3 regions of the Vibrio navarrensis genome follow, and region 3 is predicted to be linked to each of the others. Evidence: riboswitches for the same ligand, from Rfam matches in the RefSeq annotation. Region 3 holds a riboswitch; each other region holds the start of a gene.
What was found. A riboswitch is a leader RNA that binds a small molecule or an ion and turns the genes downstream of it on or off. The one in region 3 is predicted to bind thiamine pyrophosphate.
Positions count from the first base shown of each region.

Region 1: another riboswitch for thiamine pyrophosphate. It lies ahead of thiD (bifunctional hydroxymethylpyrimidine kinase/phosphomethylpyrimidine kinase); the one in region 3 lies ahead of thiB (thiamine ABC transporter substrate binding subunit).
Region 2: another riboswitch for thiamine pyrophosphate. It lies ahead of thiC (phosphomethylpyrimidine synthase ThiC); the one in region 3 lies ahead of thiB (thiamine ABC transporter substrate binding subunit).

Region 1 covers NZ_CP065218.1:1,060,392-1,063,665, reverse strand. The annotation lists gene I3X05_RS21435 (DUF3087 family protein) at 1-176, opposite strand, end outside; gene trmY (tRNA (pseudouridine(54)-N(1))-methyltransferase TrmY) at 375-977, shown strand; TPP riboswitch at 1,015-1,116, shown strand; gene thiD (bifunctional hydroxymethylpyrimidine kinase/phosphomethylpyrimidine kinase) at 1,212-2,051, shown strand; gene I3X05_RS21420 (phosphatase PAP2 family protein) at 2,174-2,899, shown strand; gene I3X05_RS21415 (TetR/AcrR family transcriptional regulator) at 3,263-3,274, opposite strand, start outside.
Region 2 covers NZ_CP065217.1:3,462,625-3,465,898, forward strand. The annotation lists gene thiC (phosphomethylpyrimidine synthase ThiC) at 1-1,545, opposite strand, end outside; TPP riboswitch at 1,699-1,797, opposite strand; gene crcB (fluoride efflux transporter CrcB) at 1,870-2,250, opposite strand; gene I3X05_RS16420 (IS630 family transposase) at 2,463-2,951, shown strand; partial or broken gene I3X05_RS16425 (IS630 family transposase) at 3,101-3,274, shown strand, end outside.
Region 3 covers NZ_CP065217.1:3,148,897-3,152,170, reverse strand. The annotation lists gene mpl (UDP-N-acetylmuramate:L-alanyl-gamma-D-glutamyl-meso-diaminopimelate ligase) at 1-729, shown strand, start outside; gene I3X05_RS14840 (flavin prenyltransferase UbiX) at 777-1,415, shown strand; TPP riboswitch at 1,445-1,565, shown strand; gene thiB (thiamine ABC transporter substrate binding subunit) at 1,644-2,636, shown strand; gene thiP (thiamine/thiamine pyrophosphate ABC transporter permease ThiP) at 2,646-3,274, shown strand, end outside.

The DNA of each region.
Region 1 (3,274 bases), on a different replicon from region 3:
AAGTTCCAGTGGAAATTGCCCGTCGACTCTTGTTCGACGACTGTCTGGTTACCAAACAATGCAATCAGTAAGCTACCGAATGCCAGTGACGAGAGTGCGAAAAGCACCACAAAGCCAACAATGACGATATTAGCTTTTCTGCGGTAGAGCGGTTTGTTGATAGATTCAATTTTCATGTTTCATTCTATTAAAGCAGTAAGACAAGGCCCCTATGCTGCTCGATCACACCCGCTAACTCAATCAAGGTTTTGTAATCAAATTCGCACTTTGTCCATTTCTTCTTTTATAGAGGCTTTTTGTTTGGGCTCGCGCCTCAGTCTGACTTGGGTATATACTCCGCCCATTCAATTTACTGCTCATTCGAGGTTTCCTTTATGCGCTCTTTTGTTTTACGCGCCCGTGCCGCCCCAACTAACAGTAAAGCCTTACTGGAAGGCGTTGGTCAGGAAGCGCACACTGAAATTTTGGCACATACTTTGATGAACACCATGTTTGTTGCTCAATCGCACCGTGAGGATGTGACGGTGTATTTAGTGCTAGAGAGTACCCAGGACTATTCTCGAACCATCACGATTCAGTCAAATGATGTCACTAATATCAACGGTTTTAATGAAGCCACTTTACTGAATGTGGTTGCTCGCTCATTAGACGCTTCTCAAGGAATGGCCAAAGAAGAGTGCCGCAATGTGGAACCAGGTGTGACGGTTCGAACCATCAGTTTTGAGCGCCTTATTCAAGAGCTTGCGGAAAACCACCAGCTTTATATGTTGGACAAAAAGGGCGAATTTGTTCGCGACATTGATTTTGCGCCAAATCCCTGCTTTTTGCTCACCGATCACATTCCGATGCCGAAGAAGACTTTCAACAGCTTAAAACGCTTAGGTACGCAAAAAATCAGTCTTGGCCCTAAGATGCTGTTTGCTTCCCAGTGTGTCACCTTGATCCAGAACGAGTTGGATCTACGCGAGTCATTGTGAGTGACTTGCAGCAGGCCTTTTTGCTGCTATGATGTCGCAGATATAGTCGGGGAGCCTTTAGTTAGGCTGAGATCGCAAAGCGAGACCCGTTGAACCTGATGCAGTTAATACTGACGTAGGGAACTATATGCGTGTTCACCCGTTTGTTGTGGTTAAGGACAAAAGTTTCCCCCAATCGCACGGCGGCAGCTTGTTGAATACGCAGTTCCTGTACGTCTTGTCATAGGAAGCAAGATGCTATTCTCACAAGACTCTCAATCTCACATCCCTATTGTTCTCACTATCGCTGGCTCAGACAGCGGAGGCGGCGCGGGCATTCAAGCTGATATTAAGACCATCTCCGCCACTGGCAGTTACGCCTGCTCTGTGATTACGGCTATTACCTCGCAAAATACTCAAGGGGTATTCGCCGTTCTGCCCATCCCACTTGAGCATATTGCATCCCAGTTGGATGCGGTGTTCAGCGATTTAAACGTCAGAGCGGTAAAAATTGGTATGTTGGCAGACGCCGACATTATCCGTCTTGTCGCCAGCAAAATTCGCCAATATCGTCCACCGTTTGTTGTGTTGGACCCCGTAATGGTCTCTACCAGTGGCGATCTGCTTCTTGCACCGGAAGCCATCAACACGCTCAAGGAAAGCTTAATCCCTCTGGCCAGTATCATTACACCGAACCTTCCCGAATATGCCGCTTTAACCCAACAGCCTCAACCCGAAAACGAAAACGGCTTAATGCAGACACTTGATGAGTTACGTATTCTACACGCTAAAGCCGTGTTGCTTAAGGGGGGCCATTTGGAGCAGGAAGAATACAGCAGCGATCTGCTGATTGAAGGCGATATGGCAGAACTAATCCGTTCGACGCGTCACCCGACACGCAACACACACGGTACGGGTTGTACCCTCTCTTCGGCTATTGCCTCTTATTTAGCGCAAGGCCACCGGATGCACAAAGCGGTTTTTCTCGCCAAACAGTACATCTCTCAGGCCATTAGTCATGCCGACGAGTTATCTGTCGGCCAAGGAAGAGGGCCAGTGAACCATTTCTTTGCGGGACATATGCACGTGCGCTGACACAAACTTTCGCCGAACGGTTAGCTGGTAACAGAGTGAGCACGCAAATTAACTTTGCCCTGATATTTCTGCTGCTTGCCTTGGCATACAATGCCGCTTTTTATTAACGGCGGAAACTGTTCGTGGACCGTGCACTCAATTTCAAACTGGCTGGGCTTATCACCCTTTTTTGCTACGCACTTTGCCTTGGCGTCATCACTTGGCTTTACTACCCTGCCTCTCTCTTTTCTCCGGTCGCCTCGTTTGAAGGACGCCTATTGACACTTTTAACTTACTCAGCGGGCATTCAGGGCTTTTTCATCACGCTGATCATTCTGTGCATTTGGGCGCTCTCAATTCGCACATTTAGGCGAGGCGTATTACAGAAATTTTTGCAGCTTGGCCTGTTACTCATCATAGGTTTTGCAAGTAAAAGCGGCTTAAAGCTGGCAACGGAGAGCCCTCGTCCTTATAGCGAGTTGCTGGCCGCTGAGCAGATCATTGACTCTCCTGCAGATTTTTATCGTCTGGATGAAGCGGAAAAAGTGCAGGCCATTTCAGCCGTATCACAGAATGTCAGCCCGTGGCGAAGCCAACATTGGCAAGGTGAGAAGGACTATTCTTTTCCTTCCGGACATACCCTCTTCGCGGCGATTTGCGTTGCTTTCTTTGGGGCAGCCTTTTTATCTGCAAAGCGATACGGCGCGTTAATATTGTTACTGGTATGGGCGAGCAGCGTTGCCTATAGCCGATTGTGGTTGGGGATGCATCGCCCATTAGACCTGTTCGGTTCTTGGGCTTTTGTGGCAATCGTGTTTACCCTACTGCCCAATCATTTACCTATTGTCAGCCAATGGAAACGCGGTTAGCGAAACAATAAGGTGCGAGGCAGATACCGTCACGCCTTCCATTGGTGAAGGCGTTCTATTTTCAATGTCATCTTAAACGGAAGGGGCAAATGAATGGCGTTCAAAATAAAGCTAAAAAGAAGGTCGTTTGGCAAAAGTAGGACAACCAAACGACCAAAAGCCATTTAAGCTAAGCTGGTTATACAACCAAAGCATAGAAAGTGTTGTCTGTGAGGACCAACTCACTTAGACGGCGCCATTATAACGTGAGTCAAAGGAAATGAAAGAAATAAAACGTACCATCCGTTATTTGTTGATGGATTTATGACTATTAATTCGCACTTTTTCTTTTCCAGCGGTACTAGGATATGAGCTTCTATTCAATCAACAAATTGA
Region 2 (3,274 bases), 310 kb from region 3:
CAGTTTGTAGGTAATTAGCCCTGTTTGCACATCTTCTTTATTGGGCAGCCCAAGATGTTCTTTTGGCGTTACATAACAAAGCATCGCGCAGCCATACCAACCTATCATCGCCGCGCCAATCCCAGAGGTGATGTGGTCATAACCGGGGGCAATATCCGTGGTTAACGGGCCAAGGGTATAAAACGGCGCTTCATGACAATGCTTAAGCTGTTCGTCCATGTTCTCTTTGATCATGTGCATCGGCACATGCCCAGGGCCTTCGATAATCACCTGAACGTCGTATTCCCAAGCAATCTTAGTCAATTCTCCCAGCGTTCTTAGCTCAGCAAACTGCGCTTCATCGTTCGCATCCGCAACGGAGCCGGGACGCAGGCCATCCCCCAAAGAAAGCGCTACATCATATATCGCACAAATCTCGCAGATTTCCCGGAAGTGGGTATACAAAAAACTCTCTTGATGGTGTGCCAGACACCACTTGGCAATGATGGAGCCGCCACGAGAGACAATCCCGGTCACACGCTTCGCCGTCATCGGAATATAACGCAACAATAGGCCGGCATGGATAGTGAAATAATCAACGCCCTGCTCTGCCTGTTCAATCAGTGTATCGCGCATCACTTCCCAGTTTAGATTTTCCGCAATACCATTTACCTTCTCTAAAGCTTGGTACATAGGGACTGTACCAATTGGCACTGGGCTATTGCGCAGGATCCACTCGCGAGTTTCGTGAATGTTACGTCCTGTAGAGAGATCCATGACGGTATCGCCACCCCAGCGCGTTGCCCAAACCAGCTTTTCCACTTCTTCTTCAATTGAAGATGTGACTGAAGAGTTGCCAATGTTAGCGTTCACTTTGACCAGGAAGTTACGGCCAATGATCATTGGCTCAGACTCAGGGTGATTGATATTGGAAGGGATAATCGCACGTCCTTCTGCCACTTCTCGGCGGACAAATTCTGCGGTAATTTCCTTAGGAAGATTGGCTCCAAAACTCTGCCCGGAATGCTGCTGAGTTAATACCTCATCGCAATATTGTGCTCTGCCCATATTCTCACGCAGCGCAATGAATTCCATCTCGGGCGTGATAATGCCCTTACGTGCGTAATGCAATTGCGTAACACAATACCCCGTTTTGGCACAACGAATACGCGGTAAATTGCCGTAACGTAACTCGTCCAACGTCTCGTCGTCTAAACGCTGTTTGGTGTAGGTCGAGCTCACTTCATCGAGAACTTCAGTGTCACCACGTTCGGCAATCCAGCCCTCTCTTAGCTTGGGCAAACCGCTATAGAGGTCAATAGTGTGCTGTGGATCGGTATAAACGCCAGACGTATCGTAGACTCTAATCGGCTCATTGGGCGCCAAAATAGGGGCATCTTTTGAACCACCGATAAGGCTATCCGCCAGCGATATTTCACGCATTGGCACTCGAATATCAGGCCGAGAACCTTCGACATAAATTTTGTTGGAATTGGGGTACGCTTGTACTGAAAGAGTATCAATGAACTGTTTGGCTTCCAGTCTCGCTTGCTTGCGATTCGACATAGCATTTTTCCTTTCTTGTTATGCAAGATAAAAAGGTGACGGATGAAAATGCTTGGCGGAAAGATGCGACAAGAGGGATCGAACATACACAAATTGCAGATGGCTCTGCGCGCAAAATTCGAACTTTGATAAGACACTAGTAGAATTTAGCTACCAAAATCTTCTCTTGTTCCCTTCGCAGGTTTTAACCTGATCAGGTTCAACGGATCCCGAATAAACGGTCTCAGCCTTATGGCACTCCGACAAGTGAAACGATTATAAGCAATCGACTTGGTTAAACCAAGCCGACCTGTAAAAAATTTGTTGGAAAATTAGATTTGAACATCACTGCTTTAAGAGCTGAAATCCAAGCCATGCAGCGCCAACACTTAGAGTAACATTGAGCAGAATATTCAACCCCATCTTAAGGAAAGCACCCTGCTGCATCAGCAGCACGTTGTCCATGGAGAACGTCGAAAAGGTCGTCAAGGCACCAAGAAAGCCCAAACCGATAACTTGCCGCCAAGGTTCAGTCGCGAGCATTTCGCTTTCGAATGCAGCGATCAAAAGCCCCATCACAAATGACCCGACAACGTTCACAGTCAAGGTTCCATAGGGAAAACCGCGCCCAAGTAATAAAACACAGAGCTCAGACACCAGATAACGAGAGCAGGCACCAAAAGCCCCCCCTAAAGCGATAAACCCCAATATAGCCAGTTGCCCCATAACGAACCTCACAATTTGAATGCGACGATATTGTAACCACCACAGTCAAAATAGCGAGTTTAAAACCCCCGTTCCCAGCGGAAATCTATGCTTGATGCTATGCAGAAACAAAAGGTTACAGGAGTCACTTTACGCTATCTAAATCAATCTTATGCCAATCTAAGAAAAAACATGATCTAATTAAGGCCATTCAACGATAGAGCTTATTCGCCATGGATAACCTTAATAATATCAACTTCAAAAAACTCGCTAGCCAGCAAAAATCCATTCAAATGAAAATGAGATTACTGGCTCTTGCTCATTTCAAAGAGGGACACTCTCGCACCCAAATCGCCAAGTTTCTTATGGTGAGCCGAACCAGTGTTAATAAGTGGGTTCACACTTTTCTTGAAGAAGGATTACAAGGGCTGAAGGAAAAGCCAAGAACGGGACGACCCCCCTTCTTAACTTCTGAGCAAAGAGAGCAGTTGAGCCAATACATAAAAGATAAAGCCAATGATACACAAGGCGGACGACTGACTGGGGCCGACATCCACGCTTATATCGTGAAAGAATTTGGCCAGCACTACCACCCTGACTCTATCTATTACCTGCTCGAGCACATGGGCTTGTCATGGATAACTTCCCGCTCAAAACACCCCAAGCAATCTCAAGAAGTCCAAGACGATTTTAAAAAAAATTCAAAATTGAAACGATCCTGAAGATCCCAGGACATATCGCTTTAGAGCATGTGGATGTCTGGTTTCAAGATGAAGCCAGATTTGGGCAACAAAACACGACGACACGGTTATACCAATCTAAGTAAAAATATGATCTAATTGAGGCCATTCAACGATAAAACTTATTCGCTATGGACAGTCTCAATAATATCGACTTTAAAAAGCTCGCAAGCCAGCAGAAATCTATTCAGATGAAAATGAGATTGCTGGCCCTCGCTCATTTCAAAGAGGGACACTCTCGCACCCAAATCGCCAAGTTTCTTATGGTGAGCCGAACCAGTGTTAATAAGTGGGTTCACACTTTT
Region 3 (3,274 bases):
CCGGGCAACGGACGCATTCTTGCTCCCCAGCAAGATGCGGCTTTGGCGGACGTTTTGCAACGTGGCTGCTGGAGCGAGCAGGAGTTTTCTGGCGCTGATGGTCAGTGGCAAGCGGAAAAGCGAGTCAAAGATGGCTCTCACTTTGCGGTCTTCTTCCAAGGTGAATGCGTGGGCGAAGTGAAGTGGGATTTGGTGGGCGATCACAACGTCGACAATGCGCTGATGGCGATTGCGGCGGCGCGCCATGTCGGAGTGACGCCCGATCTTGCCTGTCAGGCACTCGGCCAATTTATCAATACCAAGCGCCGTTTAGAGCTCAAAGGCGAAGTCAATGGGGTGGCCGTTTATGATGATTTCGCTCATCATCCCACCGCGATTGAACTGACTCTCGGTGGTTTACGTAATAAGGTGGGCGACAAACCGATCTTTGCGGTTTTGGAGCCGCGCTCTGCAACGATGAAACGTGGCGTGCATAAAGAGACGCTTGCTGCTTCGTTAGCCTATGCCGATGAAGTGTTTTTATTCCAACCGCCGGGCTTGGATTGGTCGGTCGAGGCCGTGGCGGCACAATGTCACCAGCCTGCGTTTACCAGTGACAATATGGATGAATTTGTTGCGCAAATTGCCAGTCGTGCGAAATCTGAGGTGCAAATCTTGGTGATGAGTAACGGCGGTTTTGACGGCATTCATGGCAAGTTGCTGGCGGCACTGGACAAGGCGTCTGACTGACTCGGCCCATAATCGTGCTAACTGAAATCGTGCCAACTGAAATGACAATGACTGAAAAACAAAAAACAATCACACTGGCGTTTACGGGGGCCTCTGGTGCGCCGTATGGTTTACGCTTGCTTGAATGCCTGCTCGCGGCAGATTATCAGGTTTACCTGCTGATTTCCTCCGCCGCGCGTGTGGTGCTAGCCACCGAGCAGGGGCTGAAGTTGCCCGCCAATCCACAAGCCGCGCAAAGCGCGCTGGTGAACTACCTTGGCTGCTCGGCCGAGAAGCTGGTGGTGTGCGGTAAGGACGATTGGTTCTCGCCCGTTGCTTCCGGCTCCGCAGCGCCAAAGCAGATGGTGGTGTGCCCTTGCTCTGCGGGCAGTGTTGCGGCGATAGCGCACGGCATGTCGGATAATTTAATTGAGCGCGCCGCCGATGTGGTGCTGAAAGAGCGTGGTCAATTGATCCTCGTGGTGCGTGAAACACCGTTTTCCACTTTGCATCTGGAAAACATGCACAAGTTATCGCAGCTTGGCGTGACCATCATGCCCGCGGCACCGGGGTTCTACCATCAACCGCAACGTATTGAGGACCTTGTCGACTTTATGGTCGCGCGTATTCTTGACCATCTTGGCGTCGAGCAAGGTTTAGTGCCGCGCTGGGGGTACGATAACCGTCCGCGTGACGAGCACGTATAGCCAAAGCGAACGTTTCGCATTACAATCCGCCTCACTCATCGGGGAGCTCATCTGCGTATTTTTGTCGCAGAAGCTGAGATCAGGCCATCGCCTGGGACCCGTATACCTGAACCAGATAATGCTGGCGTAGGAATTGAGTCAGGAATTTAATTCGTAATGGAAGATTAAAACCGACCTCAAACCTGTGCCGCTCCACTCATGTCATGCAACGCAAATGGAGAGCGAGCCGTGAAAACCACTCTTAACCTGATTGCCCTAGCGATGGTCACTTCTGCCCCCGCTTTGGCTGCCGATAACACCCTCACTGTTTACACTTACGACTCTTTTGCCGCCGATTGGGGCCCGGGCCCGACGATCGAAAAAGCGTTCGAAGCGAAATGTGGCTGTGACGTCAACTTTGTTGCGCTGGATGATGGCGTGTCGATCCTTAACCGTCTGCGTCTTGAAGGCAAGAACAGCAAAGCGGATGTGGTGCTCGGGTTGGACAACAACTTGATGGCTGAAGCCAAAGCAACGGGTTTGCTGGCAGAACATCAGGTCGATACCCGTGTAGTTACGCTGCCAAAGGGGTGGTCTGACACGACGTTTGTCCCTTACGATTACGGCTACTTTGCTTTTATCTACAACAAAGAAACGCTGGCCAATCCGCCGAAAAGTTTAAAAGAGTTGGTGGAGCAGCGCAGCGATCTCAAAGTGATCTACCAAGATCCGCGCACCTCAACTCCAGGACAAGGTTTGCTGCTGTGGATCAAATCCGTTTACGGCGATAGCGCCAGCGAAGCATGGCAGCAACTGGCGAAAAAGACCGTGACGGTCACTAAGGGCTGGTCGGAAGCTTACTCGATGTTCCTCAAGGGTGAGTCGGATATGGTGCTCTCATACACCACCTCTCCGGCCTATCACCTGATTGCGGAAAATGACGCGAAATACGCGGCGGCGGGCTTTTCTGAAGGGCATTACATGCAAGTGGAAGTGGCCGCGAAAGTGAAAAGCAGCCAAAAACAGCAACTGGCCGATGAGTTTATGCGTTTTATTTTAAGTGACGACTTCCAAGCGGCGATGCCAACGGGCAACTGGATGTATCCGGTCACCGACGTAACACTGCCTGAGGGCTTTGACACCTTAACTGTGCCGGTGAAATCACTCAGCTTCACACCTGAAAAGGTGGCCGAAATGCGCAAGCCTTGGATCCGCGAGTGGCAAAGCGCGCTGACGTTTTAAGGCTGCCCGTTGAATTCTGTACCTAAAGCGGGCATTGGGGTCGCGGTGATGATCGCGACCTTTGTTATTGCTGCGCTGGCAGCGCTCCTTTCTACGGCGCCCTCGCTGGATGTGAGCGTCATCTGGCGCGATCCTTACTATCGTCATGTCACCCAGTTCAGTTTTTGGCAGGCTTTTTTGTCGATGCTGCTGAGCGTCAGTTTGGCGATCCCGGTGGCGCATGCGTTGGCCAAACGACGTTTTCCTGGCCGCGCTCTGCTGTTGAAGCTGTTTGCCTCAACGCTGGTTTTACCGGTGTTGGTCGGGGTGTTTGGCCTTTTGGCGATTTATGGCAACAGTGGTTGGCTGGTGAATCTGTTGCAACAAGCGGGCTACTTGAACTCGTTTTCCATCTACGGTTTGAGTGGCATTTTGCTTGCCCACGTGTTTTTCAATCTGCCGTATGCGGCCCGTTTGCTGCTACAAGCGCTGGAATCGATCCCGGCAGAGCAGCATAAACTGGCGGCTCACCTCGGTATGTCACCTTGGGATAAATTTCGCTTTGTTGAATGGCCAAGGCTGCGTCAACAACTGCCGCATGTCGGTGGCTTGGTGTTTATGCTCTGTTTTACCAGTTTCGCTACTGTGATGGCGCTGGG